Regions from separate parts of the Rhodovulum sp. FJ3 genome, predicted to be linked through region 2. Evidence: riboswitches for the same ligand, from Rfam matches in the RefSeq annotation. Region 2 holds a riboswitch; the other holds the start of a gene.
The links. Region 2 has a riboswitch for cobalamin ahead of R1W00_RS01280 (DUF1636 domain-containing protein). Riboswitches for the same ligand answer to the same signal wherever they lie in the genome.
Positions count from the first base shown of each region.

Region 1 (14,640 bases), on a different contig from region 2:
GAGAAAAGCCAAGAGGAAATGCAGAAACTGACCGAAGGTCTGGGTCTGCCGGCGGATATGAAACTGCCGTTCTGATCCGCACGTGTCACAGGCCACCAAAGACATTGAGGCGCTGATCACACAGATGGCCAAACTGCCGGGGCTGGGTCCCCGGTCGGCGCGACGTGCGGTTCTGCACCTGATCAAAAAGCGCACGGGCCAGATGGCGCCGCTTGCCGATCTGATGCATCAGGTCGCCCAGTCCGCGCGCGAATGTCTGAACTGTGGCAACATCGGCACCGCCGATATCTGTGACATCTGCAATGACGACCGCCGCGCCACAGGCGAATTGTGCGTGGTCGAGGACGTTTCGGACCTCTGGGCGATGGAACGCGGTCAGGCGTTTTCGGGACGCTATCACGTGCTGGGCGGGACCTTGTCCGCGCTGGACAGTGTGGGGCCCGAGGATCTGCGCATCCCGCAACTGGTTGACCGTATTGCCGCCGAACAGATCACCGAGGTCATTCTGGCCTTGAACGCCACGGTCGACGGGCAAACCACGGCCCATTACATCGCCGATCAACTGCATGACACGGGCGTTGCGGTGACGTCATTGGCCCAAGGGGTGCCCATCGGGGGCGAGCTTGATTACCTCGATGACGGCACGATTGGCGCGGCTCTCAAGGCACGGCGCAGGTTCTGAACAAACAAAAAAACCCGGCCAGTGGCCGGGTTTTTCGTAAGATAGGTAATCAGGCGATTACTTGTCGTCGTCTTCGTCATCATCACCCGAAGGCAGGTTGAAGAAGCTGTCCGCATCTTGGAACTGCTCGTCCGATTTTTCCTCTTCCTCGTCGGTGTTGCCCGACAAAGAGAAGGTTTCCAGACCCGAGATCGCGGTCGGCATTTTCGGCTCTGCTTCCATCTCCAGCGACTGTTCGGTCGACAGCAGCTTGCGACGCTCGTCATCGGTCATCGCGGCACCTTCGGCAGCGCGTTTCGCGGCGGCCTTTTGCACAGCTTTGTCCAGCTCGGTCTGCTTACACAGGCCCAGAGCAACCGGATCAATCGGCTGCATGTTGGCGATGTTCCAGTGGGTCCGCTCACGGATCGACTGAATCGTCGGCTTGGTGGTGCCGACCAGTTTCGCAATCTGACCGTCCGACAGTTCGGGGTGGAATTTCACCAGCCACAGGATCGAGTTCGGGCGGTCCTGACGCTTGGACAGCGGCGTGTAACGCGGGCCACGGCGTTTTTCCTCGCCCACGGCGGCGGGGTTGAACTTCAGCTTCAGCTTGCGCAGCGGATCGGCCTCGGCGCGGTCGATCTCGTCTTGGGTCAGCTGGTTGTTGGCAACCGGATCGAACCCGCGCACACCGGCGGCGACGTCGCCATCGGCAATGCCCTGCACCTCAAGCTCATGCAGGCCGCAGAAGTCAGCGACCTGTTTGAACGTCAGCGTCGTGTTGTCGACCAGCCATACCGCGGTCGCTTTGGCCATGATCGGTTTTTCCATGACACGCACTCCTTTGAATACTTCTCTCCCGTGCCGAGAAAACGGCTGTCCATCTGGACCTTATCCTCGTTTTCGGGGAGTTTGCAGGGTATATAGTCCCGTTCCGTTCCAGAGGAAAGAGAAAATGCGATTTCTGATTGCGCTGCTGTTGTCGGCAACCATGGCCCATGCTGACGGCGAACAGGCGGGTGATTTCGACTATTACGTCCTGTCGCTCAGCTGGTCCCCGACGTGGTGCGCCCTCGAAGGGGACGCGCGCAATTCACCGCAATGTGACGCAGAGGCGGATTTCGGCTGGGTCATGCACGGGCTGTGGCCGCAATACGCCGACGGGGGCTGGCCCGCCTATTGCCGGACAATCGAACGCGACCCGCCCCGCTGGCTGACCGAGGATATGGCGGACATCATGGGGACCAGTGGCCTTGCGTGGTATCAATGGAAAAAGCACGGCCGTTGCGCGGGCCTAAGCGCCGAGGACTATTACGACACCGCGCGCAAGGCCTTTGACGCCGTCACCCGCCCCGAGGTCTTTCGCAAACTCGACCGCGCCGTAAAACTGCCCGCATCCGTGGTGGAACAGGCGTTTTTGCAGGACAACCCGGCCCTATCGCCCGACATGGTCACCATCACCTGCAAGGCCGACCGCATCCAAGAGACGCGCATCTGCCTGTCCAAGGATCTGGATCCCGTGACCTGCGGGGCGGATGTGGTGCGCGACTGTAGGCTGGATGATGCGTTGTTTGATCCGATCCGGTGATCCAAAGGGCACAATGGCGACGCGATGGCGCTATCAGACTATGGGATGACGTTTCGGTATTTGACCGGCTATGCGGTTTCGCCTATCGATGGTGGAAATGGTTTCGCCATCTCGGCGGATGAAACGGGAACACGGTGCAACACCGCGGCTGCCCCCGCAACTGTAAGCGGAGAGCAAACCCCATAAAGCCACTGATGCCATCAGGCATTGGAAAGGCGGGGGGCGCGACGACCCGCAAGCCAGGAGACCGACCATTATCACCGGCCTTTGGGCCATAAAAACAAATATTCCCAGCACGGTGGGTGCTGGCAGGAGAGATCGAAATGCATATCGAACCCGGCGTTGTCGACGGCGCCAAGATCGCCCTTTCTTACGGTACCGCAGCAGGCGCTGCGACCTACGCAACCAAAGCAACCGGCGACAGCATCCGTCGCGACGGTGGCCTCGCAGCGCTGATTCTGCGCAGCGCCATCGCAACCGTTCTGGTGTTCTGCTTCTTCCAGGTCCTGCCGCACGCGCCCGTCGGCGTGTCCGAGGTCCACTTCATCCTCGGCTCGACCCTGCTTCTGCTGTTCGGTGCTGGTCCGGCTGCAATCGCTCTGGCCTCGGGTCTGGCTCTGCAAGGCCTGTTCTTTGCACCCTTCGACCTGCCCCAGTACGGCATGAACGTCACCACCCTGCTGGTGCCGCTGTTCGGCATCAACATGCTGGCCAAACGTATCATCCCCGCAGGCACCGCCTACACCGACATCACCTACGCTCAGGCACTGGCCCTGTCGACCGCATACCAAGGCGGCATCGTCGCTTGGGTTGCCTTCTGGGCCTTCTACGGCCAAGGCGTCAACGCAACGACTCTCGCCAGCGTCAGCAGCTTCGGCGCGGCTTACATGGCTGTTGTCCTGATTGAGCCGGTTGTCGATCTGGCTGTTCTGGCGGCTGCCAAGGCAAAACGCGGCGCAACCTCGGGTGCGGCCTTCACCGCCCGCCTGCACAAAGCGGCCTAAGACAGACGCGCACGGGGATCGTCAGATCCCCGCCGATCAAAAACAACAAAGCCTGCCCATTTGGGCAGGCTTTTCCTTTTGCGAACCGACGCACGATCAGATCTTTAGAACGATCTTGCCAATGTGCTGGCTGCTCTCCATATGCGCGTGGGCCTTGGCCGCATCTTCCAGCGCGTATTCGCTGTCCATCACCGGCGCCACCGTCCCCGCCTCAATCAACGGCCAAACCTTCGCGCGCAGCTCTTCGGCAATCGCCGCCTTGGCCGCATCCGACTGCGGGCGCAGGGTCGATCCCGTGATCGTCAGACGTTTCGCCATGACCAATGCGAAATTGATCTCGGCCTTGGGACCGGACAGGAACGCGATATGAACCATCCGCCCGTCGGGGGCCAAGGTCTTGACGTTCTTGGCGATGTAATCGCCGCCGACCATGTCCAAAATCACGTCCGCCCCGCCCTGTTCGCGCATGACAGCGACGAAATCCTCGTCTCGGTAATTGATCGCCCGCTCGGCGCCCAGTTCGGAGCAAATCCGGCACTTTTCCTCGCTACCGGCGGTGGTGAACACCCGCGCGCCGAAGGCTTTGGCCAGTTGGATTGCCGTGGTCCCGATCCCCGACGATCCCCCGTGGACCAAGAACCGTTCGCCCGCCTTTAGGCCGCCCCGCATGAACACGTTGGACCAGACCGTGAAAAACGTCTCGGGCAGACAGGCCGCCATGCGCAGATCCATCCCCCTGGGGATCGGCAGAGCATGCGCGGCGGGCGTCGCCACGTATTCGGCATAGCCCCCACCGGGCAACAACGCGCAGACCTGATCGCCGACCGACAGACCGCTGACGCCCTCGCCCACTGCGACGACCTCGCCCGCGCCTTCCAGCCCCGGCAGATCGGATGCGGTCGGGGGCGGATCATAGGCCCCCGCGCGCTGCAACGCATCGGGGCGGTTCACACCGGCATAGGCCAGCTTTAACACAACCTCACCCGCGCGCGGGCTGGGCACGGGACGTTCGGTCAGGCACAGCACATCCGGCCCGCCCGGTTTGGTGATTTCAACCGCGCGCATCATTTGGGGGGTGTTCATTTGCTCTCCTGATTGGCGGGGGTGGTAAAATGGCCGGGCATATCGGCGCGCGGTGTGCGGCTGGGCGCTTTGATCCGGTCAAGGATCATCTTGGGGCCCGCCAGAAACGGCCTGAACAAAGGATTGTTATTCACCTTGGCCTTGACGGTTTCAAACCGCATCACGTCCTCAATCCGGCGATCCAGAAAGGCCCATGTATTCGCGTGATCGGGGCTATCGTCGCCCATCCAGTAAAGGACACAGGACCCATACACACCCGACAGGGTCATCCGTTTCGTGTACCAGTTCACATCGTCCGAACTGTCGCCCAGCGCGGTCCAGATCTTATCCGCCGTGCCCCAGATCGCCTTGGACCCTTCGGCGGCGTTTTGGGGCAGCGCGAACAGGGTCACGGCGCGGCGCACGGCCTCTTTGTCGGGGATCGCCTCTAGGCGCAGACGTACGCCGAGGGCCACACGATCCCGAAACCGCATCTCGGACATGTCGGTGGCCTGCATCGCGGCAACCATCGCCTGATCGCCCACCTGATGCATATAGAGCGCCAGATCAAGCGCCCCGCGCGGGAACAGCGCACGCGCCTGTGCCTCGGACATATCGCAATCGGCGGCGGCGGCGGCAAAGGTTTCCGGCCCCCAGCCATCGAACGGCACATGCATCAGCGCGGCCTCTAGCATCCGGTCCTGTGGGGAGATGTGATCGCTCATCGCTTTGATCCTTTCGTTGGCGCGATATTGCCCCGACATGGGCGGGGGCGCAATCGCTGGGCCGCACGCAATTGCGTGGGCGTCACCAGAAAATATAGGGGATCAACGGGATAAGACGAGCCGCACGTCGTCGCATGCGGGCCATATGGCAAACGGGCCGCCCAAAGGACGGCCCGTTGCATTGGTTATTTTGCCTTACGTTCGGACAACAGCCCGCGCAGGATCGCATAGCACATCAACAGCAGCACCACCGTGAACGGCAGGCCGGTCGAGATGACCATGGATTGCAGCGACGACAGACCGCCCGCACTCAGCAGCAGGACAATCGCCACCGCGCCCTCAAACAGACACCAGAAGGCACGCTGGGGGATCGGCGCATCGACCTTGCCGCCCGCCGTGATCGTGTCGATCACAAGCGAACCGGAGTCCGACGAGGTCACAAAGAACACGATGACCAGAACAATACCGATCAGCGACGTGATCCCCGCCAGCGGCAGAACATCCAGCATCTTGAACAGTTTCAGTTCCAGCGATGCGTCCTGAGCCGCGGTGTAGCCATCGCTGACCACCTGATGCAGGGCGGTTCCGCCAAACACCGACATCCACAGCACACAGACCAGCGACGGGATCAGCAGAACGCAGATCACGAATTCACGCACGCTGCGACCACGGCTGACGCGGGCGATGAACATGCCCACGAACGGTGACCAGGAAATCCACCACGCCCAGTAGAACGATGTCCAGCCTTGGCTAAAGTTCACGTCCTCACGTCCAATCGGGTTGGACAGCGCAGGCAGGTATTCGACATAGGCCACAAGGCTGTCCCAGAAGAGCGAGATCAGGAACAGCGTCGGACCCGCGATCAGCACGAACAGCAACAGGACAAAGGCAAGGCCCATGTTGACTTCAGACAGGATTTTCACCCCGCCATCCAGACCGCGCATAACCGAAATCAGCGCAATCGCGGTGATGGCCGAAATCAGGATCACCTCGGTGGTCGAGTTCACCGGCACGCCGAACAGTTCGTTCAGACCGGCATTCGCCTGTGTCGCGCCAAAGCCCAGCGAGGTCGCCAGACCAAACAGCGTCGCAAACACCGCCAACGTGTCGATGATGTGACCAACCCAGCCCCAGACCGCATCGCCAAAGATCGGGTGGAAGGCCGAACGGATCGTCAGGGGCAGGCCCTTGTTATAGCTGAACAACGCCAGTGCCAGAGCAACAACCGCATAGATCGCCCACGGGTGCAGACCCCAGTGGAAAATCGTCGCTGCCATGCCCAGACGCATCGCGGCAGCCTCGTCGCCCGCAGCCGCACCCAGCGGAGCCCAGTCGGTGCGCATGCCGTTTTCAGCCGCCGTACCGCCCAGCGAGGACGAAAAGTGGCTCATCGGTTCGGACACGCCATAGAACATCAAGCCGATGCCCATACCGGCCGCGAACAGCATCGCGAACCAGCCGACATAGCCGTAATCCGGCTTGGCCTCGGCCCCGCCCAGACGCACGTTACCCAGAGGCGTCACGATCAGCAGCAGGCAGAAGATCACAAAGATGTTCGCCGCCCCAAGGAAGAACCAGTCAAACCCCTTGGTCACCGCGCCAAACAGCCACGAGAACACCGCACCCGCCTGATCCGGCAGGACCAGAGTGTAGAACACAAATGCCACAACAGCCGCGCCCGACACGGGGAACACGGGGTTGTGGATGTCGAACCCAAGCGGACCAACGCTTCCCTCAACGTTGTCCTGACCCAGTTCGTATTCGGTATCGATCAGATTGGCAGCCCCGTCCGGACTGGGGATCCCATCTGCCATATTATTATTTTCGTCGGCCATTACGGCCTCCTTTCTCCCATCTATTTCTTTGCAGAGGCCTTAGTCACGCACCAAAAAGACCGAAGCCTTGCTATGTGCGGCGACATGCGCCCCGTGACCCGCCCAGATGTAATCGCTCACACCTGGCAGGTGCGTTGCCATCACCACCAGATCGGCACCGACACCGTCGATCGTCTTATCCAGCGCGTGGTTCAACTCGACCGCAGGGTCGTTGACGATGACCGCCTCACTAACGGCAGCGATGCCATAGGCGGCCCCCTTGTCTGCGGCAAAGGCCGACAGTTTCTGGGCGAATTCATCAGGGCTATGCGCCACCGACGTGGGGGCGTCGCTGCTCACTCCGACAAAGCACAGAGCAGCGCCGTAGGTCTGGGCGAGGCTGGATGCGACACGCACCGCCTTGTCCATTTTCTCGGCATGGGCCAGATCGACTGGCACCAGTATTTTTGTAAACATGTTCCCTCCTGTTGCTCGTACGGGTTACATCCCACACAAGTTTCCGGGTTTCCGGTTGGACATTGCGGCGCTCTGGCCTGCAATGGGCGTCAGAATGTCGCAATATCTAAAAAAACTAGCGATGCTGACGTGGGACTGAGGTAACACATGCGGCGCAATTTGGCCAATTTACGCCCTTTACCGCGCCTGTAGACAAGTTGCCGAGGCTTTGCTATACGGCGGCTTCCTGCACTTTTACTGCAACTCCAAACTAGAAAGGTGGTGAAAACCACATGCAGGTTAGCGTTCGCGATAACAACGTCGATCAGGCCCTCCGCGCCCTGAAGAAAAAACTTCAGCGTGAGGGTGTTTTCCGTGAGATGAAACTCCGTCAGCATTTTGAAAAGCCGTCGGAAAAGAAAGCTCGTGAGAAAGCAGAAGCTGTCCGCCGCGCCCGTAAACTGGCCCGTAAAAAGGCTCAGCGCGAAGGTCTTCTCTAAGATCTGACAGGCGAACCGGGGTCCTTGGGCCCCAGTGCGACGACCCCCGCGGCCCGGCCCCGGGGGTTTGTTGTTTTTAGGGCACCGATTCTGTCAGCGCCGGTTAAATCGGTAGGGCCGTGGTTTTAAACACGGTTTTCAGGGCGAAACTGGAATGCATCTGCGCCACCCCCGGCAATCGGGTCAGGTATTGGCGGTGGATGCGAGCGAAATCCTCGCTATCGCGCGCGACGATCTTCAACAGGTAATCGAAACTGCCCGCCATCAGGTGACATTCCAACACATCGGGAATGCGTGCAACGGCGGTTTCAAACGCCTCAAGCACCTCATCGGCCTGACCGGACAGGGTGATTTCAACGAACACCGTGGTGGAGCGCCCGACCTGTCGCGCGTTCAGCAGGGCGACGTAATCGCGGATATAGCCGTCGGCCTCTAACCGCTGGACCCGCCGATGACAGGCCGATTGGGACAGGTGCACGCGCTCGGCCAGTTCGGCGTTCGACATGCGCCCGCGCCGTTGGAGGTTGTTCAGGATACGGATATCCATGTCGTCGAGATCAGCCATGATCGAAGATCCTTCGAAGGTTTCCGCCAAATTTAACACGATCTTCGGCCATGCGCCAGTTGCACGCATCAGATCGCACAGAAATTTCCGGTGATCGGCGTAGACTTGAGGCAGCTAAGGGAGGAACGCATGAAAATTGGATGTCCCAAAGAGATCAAGCCGCAGGAATTCCGCGTCGGCCTGACCCCGACCGCCGTGGCCGAACTGGTCGCCCATGGCCATAGTGTTGTGATCGAAACCGGTGCCGGTGCGGGCGCGGGGTTCGGCGATCCCGAATACCACGCCGCCGGTGCGACCCTTGTCGATACGGCCAAGGACGTGTTCGAACAGGCCGATATGATCGTCAAGGTCAAGGAACCCCAAGCGGTCGAGCGCGCGATGCTGCGCCCCGGTCAGCTGTTGTTCACCTATCTGCACCTTGCGCCCGACCCCGAGCAGACCCGCGATTTGCTGGCCAGTGGCGCAACCGCCATCGCCTATGAAACCGTGACGGATCGCACCGGTGCCCTGCCCCTGTTGGCACCTATGTCCGAGGTGGCTGGTCGTCTGGCTCCGCAGATGGGCGCGTGGACGTTGCAAAAGGCCAATGGCGGGCGCGGTGTGTTGCTGGGCGGTGTGCCCGGTGTTGCGCCAGCCAAGGTCGTGGTGATCGGTGGCGGGGTCGTCGGCACCAACGCCGCGCGTGTCGCCGCCGGGATGCGGGCCGAGGTGCATATCCTTGACCGGTCGCTGCCGCGTCTGCGCTATCTGGACGATGTGTTTGCCGGCCAGATGCGCACGCATTATGCCTCAACCGCCGTGACGGCAGAATTGGTCGCGCAGGCGGATATGGTCATCGGCGCGGTCCTGATCCCCGGTGCCGCGGCCCCGAAACTGGTCACCCGCGCGCAACTGGGCGACATGAAGCCCGGCGCGGCCATTGTCGATGTGGCGATTGACCAAGGTGGCTGTTTCGAGACCTCGCGCGCTACAACGCATCAGGACCCGATTTATGAGGTCGACGGCATCATGCATTATTGCGTCGCCAATATGCCCGGTGCCGTGGCGCGGACCTCAACGCTTGCGCTTGGGAATGCAACGCTGCCCTATGTGGTCGCGCTGGCCGATCAGGGGTGGCAGGCCGCGTGCCGCGCCGATCCGGGTTTGATGGCCGGTCTGAACGTCCATGACGGACGGCTGACCAATCTGGCGGTGGGTCAGGCGCTTGGCCTCGACGCGCTGGCACCGGAAAACGCAATCGCCGCATAAAGGGGCGACGGAAAATCCACGCTGGCCCGTATAACGATAACCAACCCAGATTGTGGATGTCCGTTATGTTGAAAAAATTAGATCCCTATTGGCTGTGGGCGGTGCTTGCCCTGCCCGCAGTCGGCTTTGTTTATCAGGCCCTGACCTCGACCAACCCGCGCATTTTGCACATTCTGGTGCATCCGACCGGTGAATTCGCAGCACGGTTCCTGATTGTGGCGATGATCGCGACGCCGATTTGTATGCTGCTGAAGACGTGGCGCGGGCCGCGGTGGTTGCGTAAGAACCGGCGCTATTTCGGGGTGGCCGCGTTTTTCTATGCGGCGTTTCACACGGTTCTCTACCTGATCGACCGCGCCGATATTGCCCGCATTCTGGAACAGGCGACGCATTTTGACATGCTGACCGGCTGGATTGCCTTTGCGATCTTTATCCCGCTAGCGGTGACCTCGGCGGACTATTTCGTGCGCAAGATGGGCACGGGATGGAAGGCGCTCCAACGCTGGACCTATGCCGCCGCCGTTCTGACGTTCCTGCATTGGGCGGCCCTGCATGGCTGGCGTGAGCCGCTCCCCGCGATCGTGCAGTTCTCTCCGCTGATCCTGCTCAGCATCTGGCGTATTTGGCACAACTACTCACGGCGCCGCGCGCGGGCCCAGGCCCACGCATAAACGCAAACGGGGGCCCCATGGCCCCCGTTTTCATTTTAATTGACCGGCTCAGGCCTGTTTGGCCAGCAGATCGCGGATTTCGGCCAGCAGATCCTCTTGGCTGGGTCCCTTGGGGGCCTCGGGTGCCGGAGCGGCCTCTTCTTCCTTTTTGGTGGCCGCGTCTTTGACCTTGTTCACATAGCGCACCAGCATGAACACAACAAAGGCGATGATCAGGAAGTTGATCACGGCCATCACGAACGAGCCATAGGCGAACACCGCCGCGCCGGCCTCGCGTGCTTCGGTCAAAGAGGCGTAATCGCCCTCGCCCTTCAGAACCACAAACAGGTTCGAGAAATCGATACCGCCAATGATCAGACCGATGATCGGATTGATCAGGTCATCCACCATGGATTTCACAATGGCCGTAAAGGCCGCACCAACGATAATACCAACCGCCATATCCATGACGTTGCCCTTGGCGATGAACGCCTTGAATTCCTTGAGCATGGTTGTCCCCTATGTTCCCAAGTTCCCTAAACCGGCAGGGTCCCAGTCCCGCCGGATGGCCCAACCTATCATGGGTGACGTTTACGTAAGCGGGGAAAATTCAGGGACGCGCACCACGAAAAAGGGCGGCTCGAGGACCGCCCGTTTCCGAATATGTTGGCATGGCTTAGCCGCGCAGGGTGCCGCCCGTGGCCTTGGTGACCTTTTGGACGATCTTTTCGGCAACCGCCTCAATGTCCTTTTCGGTCAGGGTCTTGTCCGTGGGTTGCAGACGCACCGAAATCGCCAGCGATTTCTTACCTTCGCCAAGGCTACCGCCGATGAATTCGTCGAACACGCGAACCTCTTCGATCAGGGCCTTATCGGCACCGGCGGCGGCGTTCACCACCGTCAGGGCCTCAACATCGGCGTCCAGCACAAAGGCAAAGTCACGTTCGACCGCCTGCAGATCGCTGATGACCATCGACCCGCGCGAGGTGGTTTTGTTGCGCGGCAGCGGCGGCTCTTGAAGGTAGACCGCAAAAGTGACGGCGGGGCCTTTGACGTCCATCTCCGCCAGAACCTTGGGGTGCACCTCACCAAAGACGGCCATGACCTTTTTCGGGCCAAGGCACATTTTGCCCGAACGACCGGGGTGCAGGTAATCGGGCGTGTCGCGCAGGATTTGCACCTTGGCGGGGGCACCGATAGCGGCCAGAACGGCCTCGGCGTCGGCCTTGGCGTCATAGACATCGACCGCGCGGCGCGCGCCATGCACGTCCTTGGGCCCCGAATGACCGACCAACAGACCGGCGGCGACCAGATGCTGTTCCTCGGGCTCGGCCCCGTGGAAGGCCGGACCGACCTCGAACAATGCCAGATCGGCGAACCCGCGTGCTTGGTTGCGCGCGGCGGCCTGCAACAGACCCGGCAACAGCGAGGGGCGCATATGGCTCATCTCGCTGGAGATCGGGTTTTCCAGCATCGTCGCGGCATCGCCACCGCCAAAAAGGGCCGCAGAGGCCTGATCGACGAAGGAATAAGTCACGCATTCATTATAGCCCAGCGCGGCAATCGTGCGGCGCGCGGTGCGCTCGCGTTGCTGCATCGGGGTCAGGATCGCGCGCGGCACACCGTCCTGCGCCCGTTTCAGGGGCTTGCCCTCCAGCTTGGTCAGGGACGCGATGCGCGCGACCTCTTCGACCAGATCGGCCTCACCCAGAATATCGGGACGCCACGACGGCACATGCGCCATATCCCCATCAAGGGTAAAGCCCAGCGCGCTCAGCGTTGCGCGCTGTTGCTCGGCGGGAATGTCCATCCCGACCAGCGACTGAACACGGTCGGTGTCCAGCTTGTACGCGCGCGAGAAATCGGGAACCGCGCCGGCGACAACAACCTCGGACGCCTCACCACCGCAGAGATCAAGGATCATGCGGGTTGCATGGTGCAGGCCGGTTTCGGTCCACGCGGCGTCGATGCCCCGTTCAAAACGATACCGCGCGTCCGAGTTGATTTTCAGCGCACGACCGGTGGTCGCGGTACGGATCGGGTCAAAGAACGCGGCCTCAAGGAACACGTTCACGGTTTCCTCGGTACAGCCGCTCTCAAGCCCGCCCATGATACCGGCAAGGCTCTCGACGCCATTGTCGTCGGAGATCGCGGTCATACCGGGTTCAAGCGTGTATTCCTTTTCATCCAGCGCAAGGAAGGTCTCGCCGCCCTGGGCCGCATGGACACGCAGACCGCCCGCAACCTTGTCCGCGTCGAACACGTGCAGGGGGCGGTTGCTGTCATAGGTAAAGAAGTTCGTGATATCGACCAGCGTCGAAATCGGGCGCAGACCAATCGCGTTCAACGCATCCTGCAGCCACTTGGGGCTGGGCCCGTTTTTCACACCACGGATCACGCGGCCATAGAACACGGGCGCGGCGCGCTCTTGGGTGTCGGCATCAATCGTGACCGAGATCGGACAGGGGAAGGTGCCAGGGATCGGGTCGGCGTCGCGGGCCTTGAGCGTTCCCAGACCACGCGCCGCCAGATCACGCGCCACACCGCGCACGCCCAGCGCATCGGGACGGTTCGGGGTGATGGCAATTTCGATCACCGGATCGACCTTGGCCGGATCGTGCTGGGCCAGCCAATCGGCAAAGCTCTGGCCCACTTCGCCCTCGGGCAGTTCGATGATGCCGTTATGTTCGTCCGACAGCTCCAGCTCTTTTTCGGACGCCATCATGCCAAAGGATTCAACGCCGCGGATTTTGCCGACCGAGATGGTGATATCCAGACCCGGAATATAGGTGCCGGGTTTCGCCAGAACGACGGTGATACCAGCTCGGGCGTTGGGGGCGCCACAGACGATCTGGGTCTCACCTTCGGCGGTTTGCACCTTGCACACACGCAGCTTGTCCGCGTCGGGATGCTGTTCGGCCTCGGCGATTTTGGCGATCTGGAAATCGCGCAGCTTTTCGGCCGGGTTTTCGACGCCCTCAACCTCAAGCCCCAGATCGGTCAGAGCATAGAGGATCTCGTCAAGCGAGGCGTCGGTGTCCAGGTGATCTTTCAGCCACGACAGGGTGAATTTCATAACGATCGGCCTTTGGTCAGTACAAATAGGTTGCCGCAGGCAATGGCAAAGATTTGCGCTGGACGCAAGGCTTAGGGGTAACTGAACGGCCTATTGAGCAGCTCATCCAACTGCCGCGCCACCCATCCGTGCGGGATGAAATGCCCGCCGGGGTGGATGTCCAGCGTCACCTTGCCGGTTTGACAGCTCTGCCATTCGGTCCGTTGAAACGTCAGGAAATCGACCTGTTGCCAGTCGGGCACGCGGGTGCCGGTGGTGCATCGGTATTCATCGCGCCACAGGGCCACCGGATAGGTCGTGTCGCCACCGGGGCCGAAGGGGAAATCCATCACCGTATCGGCGGTGCCGTGCACATGGCGCACCTCGCGCGGGGCTTGGCGACAGTGGCTTTCGCCAAACAGGGTGCCAGAAATCCCCAACAACGCGTCCACGTCATTGCCCGCCTCGCAGGCAAACCGCCACGCCATGGCCGAACCGAACGAGTATCCACCCACAAACACCGCGCCGTCCTGAATGGGGTAATGCTTGGCCACGTCCTCCAGAACCGCGCGGGCGAATTGAACATCGCGCGTGTTTCCGTCGTCCCAGAAAGACCAGCTATTGCGCAGACCATTGGGCGCGACCAACAACACCCCACGCCGCCGCGTCGCCCCCGCCACACGTCCATTGCGCGTGACATGCAGACCCGTGCGACCCCAACCGTGGAAATGCATCAAAACCGGCAGGGGACTATGCCCGTCCCAATCATCGGGCGGCAAGACGTGATAGGACCGGTCACCAATGGTACAGGGCGTTTCACCGGTACAGGCGTTTTCTGCCATCACCGTCGGAGCAGATAGGCCAAGGGCCAGCGCAAAGGAAATCAGAATCCGTTTCATGCGCAAACCATACCGCGCGCAAATTCACCTGTGCGTCACAAGGGTGTTAGCTGTGGCGAAATGAAAAGGGCGACCCGAAGGCCGCCCGTTTTAACCTGATTAGCGCGACAGACCCGCGTGCAATGTGGGGACGTCCAGCGCGGAAAAACCGTAGTGGCGCAGCCAGCGCAGGTCGCTGTCAAAGAAGGCGCGCAGGTCGGGGATGCCGTATTTCAGCATGGCAATCCGGTCGATCCCGACGCCAAAGGCAAACCCCTGGTACTCGTTGGGATCGATCCCACCGGCGGCCAGAACCTTGGGATGCACCATGCCCGAGCCGAGGATTTCCAGCCAGTCATCGCCTTCGCCCAGTTTCAGCGTGCCATTGTCCCAGCTACAGCGGATATCGACCTCGGCCGAGGGTTCGGTAA
Region 1 is NZ_JAWJUU010000006.1:73,353-87,992, forward strand. It holds gene R1W00_RS15310 (YbaB/EbfC family nucleoid-associated protein) at 1-75, shown strand, start outside; gene recR (recombination mediator RecR) at 83-682, shown strand; gene R1W00_RS15320 (DUF1013 domain-containing protein) at 740-1,495, opposite strand; gene R1W00_RS15325 (ribonuclease T2) at 1,620-2,252, shown strand; cobalamin riboswitch at 2,334-2,523, shown strand; gene R1W00_RS15330 (energy-coupling factor ABC transporter permease) at 2,576-3,256, shown strand; gene R1W00_RS15335 (NAD(P)H-quinone oxidoreductase) at 3,353-4,339, opposite strand; gene R1W00_RS15340 (COQ9 family protein) at 4,336-5,043, opposite strand; gene R1W00_RS15345 (BCCT family transporter) at 5,229-6,878, opposite strand; gene R1W00_RS15350 (universal stress protein) at 6,918-7,334, opposite strand; gene rpsU (30S ribosomal protein S21) at 7,607-7,813, shown strand; gene R1W00_RS15360 (Lrp/AsnC family transcriptional regulator) at 7,917-8,378, opposite strand; gene ald (alanine dehydrogenase) at 8,508-9,626, shown strand; gene R1W00_RS15370 (sulfite oxidase heme-binding subunit YedZ) at 9,692-10,297, shown strand; gene mscL (large conductance mechanosensitive channel protein MscL) at 10,346-10,786, opposite strand; gene pheT (phenylalanine--tRNA ligase subunit beta) at 10,953-13,352, opposite strand; gene R1W00_RS15385 (polyhydroxybutyrate depolymerase) at 13,424-14,230, opposite strand; gene pheS (phenylalanine--tRNA ligase subunit alpha) at 14,330-14,640, opposite strand, start outside.
Region 1: another riboswitch for cobalamin. It lies ahead of R1W00_RS15330 (energy-coupling factor ABC transporter permease); the one in region 2 lies ahead of R1W00_RS01280 (DUF1636 domain-containing protein).

Region 2 (14,640 bases):
CCACCGGACGAGCCCCATGAACACGGTTTTGATGATTGTGCTGGCGATGGGGATTGATGCCGCCGTCGGCTGGCCGGATGCGCTCTATCGTCGGATCGGGCACCCCGTGACATGGATGGCGCGCGGAATTACGGCGCTGGACCGCGCGCTGAACCACGCGGGTCTGGGTGCACGGGTGCGTCAGATACGCGGGGGGCTGACCGTTCTGATCCTCTGCGCGCTGACATGGGGTATCGTGGCGGTGTTGCAGGGGATTCTGCCCAATGGGGTCGTCGGCACCGTCATCGGCGCGATACTGGCATGGCCCCTGATCGCGATCCGGTCGATGCATGACCACGTCGCCGCCGTGGCGCGTCCCCTGATCGCGGGGGACCTGCCCGCCGCGCGCCTTGCCGTGTCGATGATCGTCGGACGAGACCCGAACCTGCTCGACACCGCAGGTGTGACCCGCGCAGGGTTGGAGAGCCTTGCCGAGAACACATCCGACGGCATTGTCGCGCCGGTGTTTTGGGGCGCGGTGCTCGGCCTGCCCGGCATCGCGACCTATAAGATGATCAACACGATGGATTCCATGATCGGCCATCGCACTGAAAAGTATGAGGATTTCGGCAAGGTCGCCGCGCGTCTGGACGATGTGGTGAACCTGATCCCTGCGCGCCTGACCGGTGTGATTTTTGCGATCTGCGGCGGAAATTTCACCCGCGCATGGGCCGTGATCCGCGCCGATGCGGCCAAGCATCGATCCCCCAACGCCGGTTGGCCCGAAGGCGCGCTGGCCGGATCGCTGAACATCCGTCTGTCGGGGCCGCGCCAATACGGTACCCACACGGCGGAGGAGCCGTGGTTGAACGGCGCCGCCCCCGATCCGGTGGCCAGCGATCTGGCGCGGGGGCTTGCGCTCTATCGGCGGGGCATGGTTCTACTGGCGGCGATTCTGGGGGCGATGGCCCTGACGCTTTAGGGGGCGAGATGCGCGATCACGGCGGAAATCTGGACTGGGCCGTTGCGGAGTTCGGCGGCGCATTGGCCGATTGGATCGACCTGTCGACCGGCATCAACCCCGCGCCCTATCCGATTGGCGACATCCCGGCCGAGGCTTGGGCGGTCCTGCCGCGCAAATCGACTATGGCGCGCCTCTGTGACATCGCGGCGGACTGTTACGGCACCACCGCCGCCATCGCGCCCCTTTCGGGTGCCACCGGAGCGATTCAGGCCGTGCCTTACCTGCGCACCCGTGGCAGCGCGCGGGTGATCGGCCCGACCTATAACGAACACGCCGCCGCCCTGCGATCCGCCGGTTGGACGGTTGAGATGGTCGCGGACCTAAACGCCCTTGCCGGTGCCGATCTGGCCATCGTGGTGAACCCCAACAACCCCGATGGACGCTGTTACGCGCCGAAGGATTTGTTGGCGCTGGCGGAGCACGTTGGGATGCTGATCGTTGATGAGAGTTTTGGCGATGCGCGGCCCGATCTAACGCTATGTCATCACATTAACGATGATACGCAAGATATTATTATTGAACGGTCTTTTGGGAAATTCTACGGCCTTGCCGGTGTGCGTTTGGGCTTTGCCATCAGTGGTCAGTCGATCATCGACCGCCTGCGCGATATGGCCGGTCCGTGGCCCGTTTCCGGCCCTGCGATTGATGTGGCCTGTCGTGCTTTGGCGGACCGCGATTGGCAGGCGGCAACGATTGCCCGTTTGACCGCCGATTGCGTCCGTCTGGACGCGCTTGCCACCGCGCGTGGATGGGTGCCGGTCGGGGGTGAGGGTTTGTTCCGGACCTATGACACGCCGGATGCGGCGGCGGCGCAAAACCATCTGGCGGGTCACAAAATCTGGACCCGCATCTTTCCCTATTCCGATGGCTGGATCCGCCTTGGCCTGCCCCATGGCGCGGCGCAATGGGATCGCGTCGCGGCGGCGTTTGACTAGATCACTCGGCCAGCGCCAGCATCCCGCCGACGTCCAGATGCGCCTCTAGGTGATCGGCCAGCGCGTCCAGAACACCCTCAACCGTCGCGTCATAGCCCCCGCCCGAGCTTGCCCCCAGTGACGCAAGCCACGCCGCACGGAACCCGTCATCGCGGAACATCCCGTGCAGGTAGCTGCCCACTGCGCGACCATCGGCGGACATGGCGCCCTCGGCGCGGCCCTCCATCATGGCAAAGGGGCGCGCGCAATCGGGGCCGTCCGTGCGCCCGATGTGGATTTCATAACCCGAAATCGGCTGGCCGGTGACCTGATGGATCGCCTCGACCTCGGTCAGGCGTTTGTCGCCGGTCATGACGGTGCTGACGTTCAACAGACCCAGACCCGGCGTATCGCCGCGCGGCCCCTCGATCCCGTCGGGGTCGGACACCATATTGCCCAGCATCTGATAGCCGCCGCAAATCCCCAGCACCCGACCGCCGCGCCGCATATGGGCGTGCAGGTCGATATCCCAGCCCTGTTGACGCAGAAACGCCAGATCGCCGCGCGTGGATTTCGATCCGGGCAGGATCACCACATCCGCGTCCCCCGGAATGGCCTGACCGGGGCCCAGCATCGTCAGGCGCACGTCGGGCTCTTGGGCCAGCGGGTCCAGATCGTCGAAATTCGCGATCCGCGACAGGCGCAGGCACACGATATGAACCGACCCGCCCGCGCCGCCGGAACGGATGTCCAGCGCGTCCTCGGCCGGTAGCTTCCATGCCTCGGGGAACCACGGCGCGACGCCAAACCCTTGCCAGCCGGTGCGCTCGGCAATCAGGGCATAGCCGTCGTCAAACAGGCTGGGGTCGCCACGGAATTTGTTGATCAGGAACCCGCGCACCCGCGCCGCGTCCTGTGCGTCCAGAACCGCCTGTGTGCCGATCACCTGCGCAATCACCCCGCCCCGATCGATGTCGCCGATCAGGACCACGGGCACATCGGCGGCCACGGCAAAGCCCATATTGGCGATGTCGCCCGCGCGTAGGTTCACCTCGGCCGGACTGCCCGCGCCCTCGACAATCACCAGATCATACTGGGATTTCAGTCGGTTAAAGCTATCCAAAACCGCATCCATCAATTGCGGCTTTAACTTCGCGTATTCCCGCGCCTTGGCGGTGGTCAAACGGCGTCCCTGCACCACGACCTGTGCGCCGACGTCGGTTTCGGGTTTCAACAGCACGGGGTTCATATCCGTGTGCGGCACCAACCCACAGGCCAACGCCTGAAGCGCCTGCGCCCGCCCGATTTCGCCCCCATCACCGGTGACGGCGGCGTTGTTGGACATGTTTTGCGGCTTGAACGGCGCAACCGACAGCCCCCGACGGCGCGCCGCGCGGCACAGCCCCGCCACCAGAACCGATTTCCCGACGTTGGACCCCGTCCCTTGCAGCATCAGCGCGGGCATGGATCAGAACTCCACGCCCTTTTGCGCCTTGATCCCGTCGCGGAACGGATGCTTGAGCAGCGTCATTTCCGTGACCATATCGGCGGCCTCGATCAACTCGGGCTTGGCGTTGCGTCCCGTCAGACAGACGTGCGTCATATGGGGTTTTTCGTGCAGCAGGAACTCGACCACCTCGTCGATATCAAGGTAATCATACCGCAGCGCGATGTTGATCTCGTCCAGCAGCACGAACTGGATTTCGGGGTCCAGAATCAGCTCTTTTGCGCGGGCCCAACCGGCCTGTGCGGCGGCGATATCGCGCTCTTTGTCCTGTGTCTCCCACGTGAACCCCTCACCGGACACAACGAATTGACATTTGTCCGCGAAATTGTCGCGCAGGAAATCGCGTTCGCCCGTGGACCAGTTGCCCTTGATGAACTGCACCACGGCACAGGGCATATCATGGGCGATACAGCGGATAATCATGCCAAAACCCGCAGATGACTTGCCCTTGCCGGGCCCCGTGTTGACGATGACCAGACCCTTTTCCTCGGTCTTGGTTTCCATCATGCGGTCGCGGGCGGCCTTGATCTTTTGCATCTTGGCTTTGTGGCGGGCATTACTTTCGTCCAAGGGTCGGGTCCTCTTGCTTGACAAATCGAACGTTCACGGCGCATGTCGCACTATGTTGGTGCCTGTGTAAACAGGTGAAAAGGGAATGCACGCCGGTCCGCCGGTAACGCAGCCGCCCCCGCGACCGTGACCGGAGAGGGAGCTCAACGCCACTGACCATAGGTCGGGAAGGCCGAGCGCCCGCCCAGAGGCAACCGCCACTGGATCATCCGCAAGCCGGGAGACCTGCCAGCGACGACAACGCAACCGGACGGGGTGTTCTGGCGGCGGGCGGTTTTGCCAAACCCTCCGTCCATGACCCTGCCCGAACGACATGGGACGAGGACGTGACAGACCAGACCACCCCACAGGCAGGCCCTGCCGAACTGTTGATCTGTGTGAAATGCCGCGCGGGTCAAGAGATGCCCGACGACGCCCGCCGTCCGGGCGCGCATCTGTATGACCAGTTCACCGAGAAAGGCCCGATTGACGGTCTGACCGTAACGCCGGTCGAATGCCTGTCCAACTGCGATCACGGCTGTTCGGTTGTGCTGCGGGGGCCGGGTCGCTGGACCTTTGTCTACGGTCGTTTTGATACCGACACCGGCGCCGAGACCCTGTATGAAGGGGCGGCGCGCTATGCCGCGCAGCCCGATGGATTGGTGCCGTGGCGCGAACGTCCCGAGCATTTCCGCAAAAACTGTATCGCCCGTATTCCCCCGATGGAGACCTGAGCAATGACCACCGATCTGTCCAAACTGCCCGTTACTGTGATCACCGGATTTCTGGGGTCTGGGAAAACCACGCTGGTGCGTCACCTGATGCAGAACCCGCAGGGCAAGCGCCTTGCCGTGGTCGTCAACGAATTCGGCGATGTCGGAGTGGATGGCGAAATCCTGAAATCCTGCGCGATCCCCGACTGTCCGGCGGAAAACATCATGGAACTGGCGAACGGCTGTATCTGCTGTACCGTGGCCGATGATTTTATCCCGACGATTGAGGCGCTGATGGCGCTGGACCCGCGTCCCGATCACATCCTGATCGAAACCTCGGGCCTTGCCCTGCCGAAACCGCTGCTCAAGGCGTTTGACTGGCCCGATATCCGTTCGCGCATCACCGTGGATGGCGTGATCGCCCTTGCCGATGCCGAGGCCGTGGCGAACGGTCGTTTTGCCCCCGATGTGGCCGCCGTGGATGCCCAGCGCGCCGCGGACGATAGCCTTGATCACGAAACGCCCCTGTCCGAGGTGTTCGAGGATCAGATTTCCTGCGCCGACATCATCCTGTTGACCAAGCCCGATCTGGCCGGTCCCGAGGGCGTGGCCAAAGCCAAAGAGATCATCGCCGCCGAGGCCCCCCGCACCCTGCCCGTGGTTGAGGTCGCCGAGGGTGCCGTCGACCCGCGCGTGATCTTGGGTCTGGGTGCCGCCGCCGAGGACGACATGGACGCCCGCCCCAGCCACCACGACGGCCATGACGATCACGAGCACGACGATTTCGAAAGCATCGTCGTCGATCTGCCCGAACTCAGCGATCCCGCCGAGCTGGTCAGCCGGATTGAGGAACTCGCCAACACCCTGAACATCCTGCGCGTCAAAGGCTATGCCGCCGTGGCCGGTAAACCAATGCGCCTGCTGGTGCAGGCCGTCGGTGCACGCGTGCGTCACCAATACGACCGCCCGTGGCGCGCCGATGAGGGCCGCGCGGGGCGCGTTGTGGTCATCGGTGAACATGACGACATGAAAGAGGCCGAAATCCGCGCCATCCTGACCCGTCAGGACGCACCGGCGGCCTAACCGCCACAGGCCGCCAAGGACCCCACAATGCACGTCGTGTTCCGCGAAAGCCACGGTCTGGACGATACAGACACGCCAACGGATCTGGGCCAGACGCCCGCCGATCTGGTGGTGCTGTCGTTTTCCGACAGTGACCTTGGCGCGTTCGCGGCGGCGTGGCATCGCGGGAACGGGCCCGATGGCGGGATGCCTACCCTGCGTCTGGCGAACCTTGCGGCGCTGAAACATCCGTTGTCGGTCGACACCTATGTCGAACAGACGCTGGAGGGGGCCAAGGGCATCCTGATCCGCCTGATCGGCGGTGTGCCCTATTGGTCCTATGGCCTGCAACAGGTCTATGCCTTGGCGCAGGAACGCGGCATCGCGCTGGCCGTTTTGCCCGCCGACGGGCGCGAGGACACGCGCCTTGACGATATGTCGACCCTGCCCGTGTCGACCCTGCGCCGTCTGTCGCATCTGTGCGATACCGGCGGCACGGTCGCGGCGCAGGCGGCTCTGGCGCAATTGGCGCTGGCGGCGGGTCTTTATGCCGGTCCGGTGATCGGGTCGAAAACCCTGCCACAGGTCGGTGCATGGACGCCCGAGACCGGTGTGACCTGCCCCGCCACGGCGGCGATGGTCACCGATGGCGATACCCGCCCCCTGATCGCGCTGGTGTTTTACCGGTCTTACCTTGTCTCCGCCGATCTGGCCCCGATTGAGGCGCTCTATCGCGCGCTGTCAGATCACGGTATGCGGGTGGTCGCCCTGTTCGCGCCCTCGCTCAAGGCACCGGGCGCGGCAGAGTGGCTGACCCGCCAGATCACCGCCCTGACCCCCGATGCGGTCGTCAACGCCACCGCGTTCAGTGGCAAGGGCGCCTCGGGCCAATCGCCGCTGGACGCCTGTACGGGTCCGGTGTTTCAGGTCGCCCTTTCCACCTCTGATCGCGCCGCATGGGCCGGGGCGGAACGGGGCCTGTCGCCCGCCGATCTGGCCATGCATGTGGTGTTGCCCGAAGTTGACGGGCGTCTTTTCGCGGGCGTCATCAGTTTCAAGGAAAAAGGCACACCCGATCCGCATCTGGAATGCGCGCTGGCCCGACATACCCCCGATGCCGACCGGATTGCCGCCGTTACCGCGCGGGTGAAACGCCAGATCGATCTGCGCCACGCCGACATCGCCACACGGCGCAGCGCGATCATCCTGTCCACCTATCCGGGCAAGTCGTGGAACATGGCCCATGCGGTGGGTCTGGACGCGCTGGCCTCGGGTCAGGCAATCCTAGACGATCTTGCGGCGGCGGGGCATGACATCGCCACCGGCGCGCCGCTGGATCAGGCGCTGACGTCGGATACGGTCGCGTGGTCGCTGGCCAACTATCACGCCGCGCTGGCGCATCTGCCCGCCGATCTGCGCGAGGATCTGATGACCGTCTGGGGCGATCCCGCCGAGGATCCCGCCCTGCGTGATGGCGCGTTCCATTTTTCGGTGACACGACGGGGCAAGGCCCTTGTCGCGCTGCAACCTGAACGGGGCACGCCCAAGCTGCGCGAGGACGAATACCACGATCTGGGCCGCACGCCGCGCCATGGCTATGTGGCGTTCTACCTGTGGCTGCGGGATCAGTGCGATGCGGTGATCCATGTCGGCGCGCATGGCACGCTGGAATGGTTGCCAGGCAAGGCCGTGGCCCTGTCCGCCGCCTGCTGGCCCGAGGCATTGATCGGCGATCTGCCCGTGATCTATCCGTTTATCGTCAACGACCCCGGTGAGGCCGCACAGGCCAAGCGGCGCATCGGTGCCCTGACCATCGGGCACATGCCCCCGCCCCTGCGCAACAGTGGCACGCCCGATCGGTTCGCGCGTCTTGAAACGCTGCTGGACGAGTTTTCTAATGCCGACGGTCTGGACCCCAAACGCCGCGACCGCCTGCAACAGGACATCCGCGACGAGGCACAGGCGATCGGCGTGGAAACCGATCTGGGCCTTGATACCGCGACCTCGACCGCCGAGGCGATCACCCGCATCGACCGGTTCGTCTGTGATGTGAAAGAGAGCCAGTTCGGCGATGGCCTGCATATCTTTGGCCGCGCGCCCGAGGTTGACACCGATTTCGACGCCGACACCTCGGCAAGTGGAGAGCGTACCGCGCTGATCACCGCCCTGCACGGCGGTCGGGTAGAGGCCGGTCCCGCCGGGTCCCCCTATCGCGGGCGGCGCGATGTTCTGCCGACCGGTCGCAACCTCTTCACCACCGATCCGCGCGCCGTGCCCAGCCGCGCCGCCTATGCCCAAGGGGTCAAGCTGGCCGAAGAACTGGTGCGCCGCCATCTACAGGATCAGGGCGATTGGCCGCGTGGGGTGGTTGTGGACCTGTGGGGCTCGGCCACCATGCGCACCGCGGGTGAGGAATTCGCCATGGCGCTGCATCTCTTGGGCGTGCGTCCGATCTGGGACAAAGGGTCCGAACGTGTCTCGGGGATCGAGGTTCTGCCACTGGCCGAAATGGATCGCCCACGGATCGACGTTACCTTGCGCGTGTCGGGCCTGTTTCGCGATGTGTTCCCGACGCTGTCCTCGCTGTTTGCCAAGGCGGTGCGCGTTCTGGCGGCCCGCGATGAGGCACCGGATTGGAACCCCTATGTGGGGCGCGACGATCTGGACCGCGTGTATGGCCCCGCGCCGGGTCAGTTCGGTCTGAACATGGGTCCCGCGATTGAGGATTACAGTGATGAGGGCCGCGCCGCCGCCGGTGCCGCGTGGCTGGCGGCCAGTTCATGGGCCATCGACGGCGGACAGGCGCGCCGCGATGCGGGCGGGATCGCCGCGCGGGTGGCCGGTGCGGATAGTTTTATCCACGTTCAGGACATGCCCGAAACCGATCTCTTGCTGGCCGAGGATTACGCCGCGCATGAGGCCGGTTTTGCCGCCGCGCAGGCCGCCGTGGGCGCCGCCGGTCGCGCGAACCTCTATCACATGGACAGCACCAACCCCGCGACCCCGCGCATGCGCAGCCTGACCGAGGAAATCGCCCGCGTGGTACAGGCGCGCGCGACGCACCCCGGATGGCTGGCCGGTATGGCGCGCCACGGCTATCGCGGGGCGGCGGAAATCGCGGCGACGCTGGATCATATGGCGGCCTTTGCGCATCTGGCCGGTGTGGTGCCCGCGCATCTGTTTGACGCCTATTATGACGCGACGCTTGGCGAACCGGACATCACCGCGTTTATGGAACAGGCCAACCCCGACGCTTTGGCCGCGATGCGCGACCGCTTTGCCGCATTGCACAGCGCGGGGATTTGGCAGACACGTCGAAACTCAATTCTGGCGGAACTGGAGATGGGTCAATGACAATCGCGCCTTCGGTCAAGGGATGGTGCCCCGGTGCCTATCGTCCGATGATGTCGGGCGACGGGTTGGTGGTGCGGGTGCGCCCGCGTCTGGCGCGTCTGGGGCGGGATCAGGTTCTGGGCCTCTGTGCCGTGGCGCAGCAGTTCGGGAACGGCGTTCTGGACCTGACCAATCGCGCGAACCTGCAAATCCGTGGCGTGCGCGAAGAGGACCACGAGGCGGTTCTAGAGGCGCTGAACGCGCTTGGCCTGTTGGATGCCGATCCCGCACTTGAGGGGCGGCGCAATATCCTGATGACGCCGTTCTGGCGCGCGGGCAACGTATCCCAAGACCTCGCGACCGAGTTGATGTCGCGCCTTGGGGAGTTGCCCGAGCTGCCCGCGAAATTCGGCTTTGCCATCGACACGGCACCGGTGCCCCTGCTGCGCAATGATCCCGCCGATATCCGGCTGGAGCGTCTGGCGGATGGGCAGATCATCCTGCTGGCCGATGGGGCCGGAACGGGGCGCATTGTGGATCAGGAGGCCGCGATTGATGCGGTGATCGAACTGGCGCGCTGGTTCGCGGCCTCGACCCGTACGGGCGTGCGCCGGATGCACCGCCTGTTGGACCTGATTGACCTGCCCAGCGCTTATCTTGGCACCGCGCCCGCCCCCGTGGCCGCGCATCCCGATCCGGGGCCTCTGGCAGACGGGTATTTCCTCGGCGCGCCGTTTGGCCAAATGGATGCCGCCGCGCTGACACAGCTGATGACCGATACGGGCGCAACCGCCCTGCGCGTCACCCCGTGGCGGATGTTCTGGCTGGAGGGTGCGACGCCCGTCCCAACCACGGATTTCATCACCACCGCCGGTGATCCGCTGCTGCACGCCAATGCCTGTGCCGGTGCGCCGGGCTGTGCGTCGGCCTCGGTCAGCACCCGCGATCTGGCCCGCCTTTTGGCCCCCAATGTCGCGGGGAGCCTCCATGTTTCGGGATGCAGCAAAGGTTGCGCCCATTCCCGCCCCGCCGCCCTGACCCTTGTCGGGCGCGACGGGCGCTTTGATCTTGTACGCAACGGGCACGCATGGGATGAGCCCGATCAAAAGGGCCTCAGCCCGGAACAGCTCTTGTCAGGGACGCAATAAAATATGCCGTATGAATACGAAACCGATGGGGCCGCCATCTATCTTCAGTCCTTTGCCACGATCCGCGCCGAGGCCGATCTGGACCGGTTTGACGCCGATGAGGAACAGGTGGCCGTGCGCATGATCCACGCCGCCGGCATGGTCGGGTTGGAGCAATACGTGCGGTTCAGCCCCGGTTTCGTCACCGCCGCGCGCGCGGCACTTGAGAACGGCGCGCCGATCCTGTGTGATGCGCGCATGGTGTCCGAGGGCGTCACCCGTCCCCGCCTGCCCGCCGACAATCAGGTGATCTGTACCCTGCATGACGCCGGTGTGCGCGAACTGGCCGCCGAGATGGGCAACACGCGCTCGGCCGCAGCACTTGAACTGTGGCGTCCGCATCTTGAGGGCGCCGTGGTCGCCATCGGCAATGCGCCCACCGCCCTGTTCCATCTGCTGAACATGCTCGAAGACCCGACCTGTCCGCGCCCTGCGGCGATCATCGGCTGTCCCGTCGGCTTTGTCGGCGCGGTCGAGAGCAAGGACGCCCTCTGGGCCGATCAACCGGTGCCCTGCTGTATCGTAGAGGGGCGTCTCGGGGGCAGTGCGATCACCGTCGCCGCCATCAACGCAATCGCCAGCCGCAAGGAATAAACCATGGGAACCATTCACGGGGTGGGTCTGGGCCCGGGTGCGGCCGATCTGATGAGCGTGCGCGCCGACCGTCTGGTGCGCAACGCCCGCCATGTCGCCTATTTCCGCAAGGCAGGCCGGTCCGGTCAGGCCCGCAAGATCGTTGAGGGCATGTTGCACGCGGATGCGGTGGAATTCCCGATGGAATACCCCGTGACCACGGAAATCCCGTTCAGCGATCCGCGCTATAACGAGATCCTGTCGCAATTCTATGCCGAGTGCTGCGCGCATCTGCGCGCGCTGGCCGAGGCGGGCGAGGACGTGGTGGTCCTGTGTGAGGGCGATCCGTTCTTCTATGGCTCATTCATGCATCTCTATACCCGTCTGCGCGACGATGTGGATGTGCGCGTCGTGCCCGCGATCACCGGCATGTCGGCGGCTTGGACCGCGACGGGCACCCCGATCACATGGGGCGACGATGTCCTCAGCGTGCTGATGGGTACCCTGCCCGAGGCGGAACTGGTGCGCGGGATGCTGAACGCCGATGCGATTGTGGTGATGAAGATCGGGCGCAACATCGACAAGGTGCGCGAGGCCCTGAAACAGGCCGGCAAATACGACCGCGCCTATCTGGTCGAATTCGCCAGCATGGACAATCAGACCATGACGCGCCTGTCCGAGGCCGAGGATAAGGTCACGCCCTATTTCTCGATCATCGTGGTCCACGGTCAGGGGCGTCGGCCATGAGCGCGGGTTCGCTGATCATCGCGGGTCTGGGACCGGGCAATCCGGATATGGTCACGCCCGAGGTTCAGGCGGCACTGGACGTTGCGACCGACATTGTCGGCTATATCCCCTATGTCGAGCGCGTCGCCGCGCGCCCCGGTCTGACCCTGCACCCGACCGACAACCGTGTGGAACTGGAACGCGCCCAGCACGCGATTGAGATGGCCCTGTCAGGCAAGCATGTCGTCGTGGTGTCCTCGGGCGATCCGGGGGTGTTTGCCATGGCCGCCGCCGTGTTTGAGGCCGTCGATGAAGGTCCCGCCGATTGGCGCAATCTGGACATCCGCGTATTGCCGGGGATCACGGCGATGCTGGCGGCATCCGCCGCCGCTGGTGCGCCGCTGGGCCATGATTTCTGTGCGATCAACCTCAGTGACAACCTGAAACCGTGGGATTTGATCGAGCGTCGCCTGCGGCTGGCCGCCGAGGGCGATTTCGCGATGGCGTTTTATAACCCGCGCTCCAAATCGCGCCCCGAGGGGTTCGAAAAGACCGTCGCGATCCTGCAAGAGGCCTGTGGCGATGCGCGCCCCGTGATCTTTGCCCGCGCGGTCTCGACACCGGATCAAACGATCCGCGTTGTGCCGCTGGATCAGGTGACGCCCGATATGGCCGACATGCGCACGATGGTCATTGTCGGCTCATCGCGTACACGTATCATTACGCGCGATGGCGATCCTTATATCTATACCCCGCGGTCCGTGCCCAAATGACCTGTCCTGATCCAGTCCAGAACCTGGCCTGGTGTGCTGACCTCGGGCCGTGCCGGAATATCCGGCCGTCCGATCATAATGACCGGCAGGCCAAGGGCGCGCGCGGCCTCGATTTTCGCGTAGGCCCCTTTGCCGCCCGCGTTTTTGGACACGACCAGATCGATGTTATGATCCCGCATCAGGTCGGTGTCATCGGCGGTCGTGAACGGCCCGCGCGACACCAGAACATGGTGATCGGGAAAGGGCGGCGTCTCCTTGGGCGGATCGACCAGACGCAACAGATAGAAATGCTGGGGGTTCGGGGCGAACTCGGCCAGATGCATGCGCCCCACGGCCAGCATCACCCGACGGGGCGATCCGTTCAGGATGCCCACCGCGCCCTCAATGTCGGGCACGTGGGTCCAGTTGTCGCCCTCTTGGGCCACCCACGGCGCGCGGGTCAGCGCGATCAGGGGCACGCCCGTCATCTTGGCCGCCTCGACGGCGTTCGTGCTCATCTGCGCGGCAAAGGGATGGGTCGCGTCGATCACATGGGTGATGGCGTTGTCGCGGACATAGTCGGCCAGCCCCGCCGCCCCGCCAAAGCCCCCCACCCGTTGGGGCAGCGGTTGACGCACAGGCCGATCCACGCGCCCCGCAAAGGACACGGTCCCGTCCAATCCCGCCTCGGCCGCAGCGTTGCAAAAGGCGGTCGATTCCATCGTCCCCCCCAGAATAAGGAGCTTGGGCGTCATGTCTGATCTTCCTTGGCTAACGATCATCGGGCTGGGTGAAAATGGACCAGAGGGGTTGACGGACGCAACCCGTAAGGCCCTGTCAGAGGCAGAAATCATCATGGGTCCGCCCCGCCACCTGTCGCTACTGCCCGACACTGGGGCAGCGCGTGTGGACTGGCCCGTGCCCTTTGCCGATGGGGTGCAGCATCTGTTGACCCTGCGCGGGCGACGGGTGGTTGTGTTGGCGTCGGGCGATCCGTTCTGGTTCGGGGCGGGCACGGTTCTGGCGCGTTCTCTTGCGCCGACGGAATGGAGAGCCCATCCGGGGCCGAGCGTGTTTTCACTGGCCGCCGCGAAACTGGGTTGGGGGATTGAGGGCGTGACCTGTTTGGGTCTGCACGCCGCGCCTCTGTCGCGCCTGCGCCCGCATCTGGCGCGCGGTCTGCGCCTCATTGTGACCCTGCGCGACGGCGCGGCGGTGGGCGATCTGGCGGCCTATCTGGATGCGACGGGGTTCGGCTCCACACAGATGGACGTGTTGTCGGCCCTTGGCGGTCCGCGCGAACGCCATGTGACCCTGCGCGCCGATGAACCGGTGCCCGAGGGCATCGCGCATCCGGTCTGTGTCGCCCTGACCTGTGGCGATGGGCCTGCCCTGCCCCGCACCTCGGGCAAGCCGGATGAGATCTTTGAAACCGACGGGCAACTGACCAAGCGCCCCGTGCGCGCCCTGACCCTGTCGGCCCTTGCGCCCCGCCCGTTTGAGCGGCTGTGGGACATCGGCGGGGGCACGGGGACGATCGCGATCGAATGGCTCTTGTCCGATCCCACCGTCACCGCCACGGCCATCGAACAATCGCCCGAGCGCGCCGCGCGCATCACGCGCAATGCCGCCGATCTGGGGGTTGAGCGGTTGCAGGTCGTGACCGGCACCGCGCCCGAGGCGCTGGACGGTCTGCCCGATCCCGATGTGGTCTTTGTCGGCGGGGGCCTCAGCGACGCGTTGCTAGAGGTCCTGCAAACCCGCCTGCGCGCGGGCACGCGTCTGGTCTGTAACGCCGTGACGCTAGAGAGCGAGGCCACCCTGACCCGGTGGCACGGCAAACTGGGCGGCGATCTGATGCGCATCGAACTGGCCCATGCGCGCGCGCTGGGGTCGCTGACGGGGTGGAAATCGGCCTATCCCGTGGTGCAGTGGAGCGTCACCCTATGATCGTCGCGGGCTTTGGGTTCCGGCGCGGCACCAGCGTCGACAGCATGCTGAACGCCCTGCAGATCGCGGGCGGCGATGTGATGCCCGACGCGATTGCCACCGCCGCCGCCAAGGTGGATGAGGTGGGGTTCCAAACCCTTGCCACCCGCCTGAACCGCCCCGTGATTGCGGTGGAGGCCACCGCCCTGTCCGCCGCGCCGACCCTGACGCAATCGCCCGCATCTGAGGCCGCCCATAACACCGGCAGCGTGGCCGAGGCCGCCGCCCTGTCCGCCCTGAACACCCTGATCTCTGCGCCCGCCCGCCTGATGGGTCCGCGCGTGACATCCACAGACGCCATGGCGACCTGCGCCTTGGCCATCGGAGACGAC
Region 2 is NZ_JAWJUU010000001.1:259,635-274,274, forward strand. It holds gene R1W00_RS01255 (propanediol utilization protein) at 1-20, shown strand, start outside; gene cbiB (adenosylcobinamide-phosphate synthase CbiB) at 17-961, shown strand; gene cobD (threonine-phosphate decarboxylase CobD) at 970-1,938, shown strand; gene R1W00_RS01270 (cobyric acid synthase) at 1,940-3,382, opposite strand; gene cobO (cob(I)yrinic acid a,c-diamide adenosyltransferase) at 3,386-3,994, opposite strand; cobalamin riboswitch at 4,034-4,242, shown strand; gene R1W00_RS01280 (DUF1636 domain-containing protein) at 4,321-4,707, shown strand; gene cobW (cobalamin biosynthesis protein CobW) at 4,711-5,769, shown strand; gene cobN (cobaltochelatase subunit CobN) at 5,797-9,102, shown strand; gene cobG (precorrin-3B synthase) at 9,099-10,229, shown strand; gene R1W00_RS01300 (precorrin-8X methylmutase) at 10,233-10,862, shown strand; gene R1W00_RS01305 (precorrin-2 C(20)-methyltransferase) at 10,866-11,588, shown strand; gene cobJ (precorrin-3B C(17)-methyltransferase) at 11,585-12,340, shown strand; gene R1W00_RS01315 (cobalt-precorrin-6A reductase) at 12,313-13,074, opposite strand; gene cbiE (precorrin-6y C5,15-methyltransferase (decarboxylating) subunit CbiE) at 13,073-14,269, shown strand; gene R1W00_RS01325 (cobalamin biosynthesis protein) at 14,266-14,640, shown strand, end outside.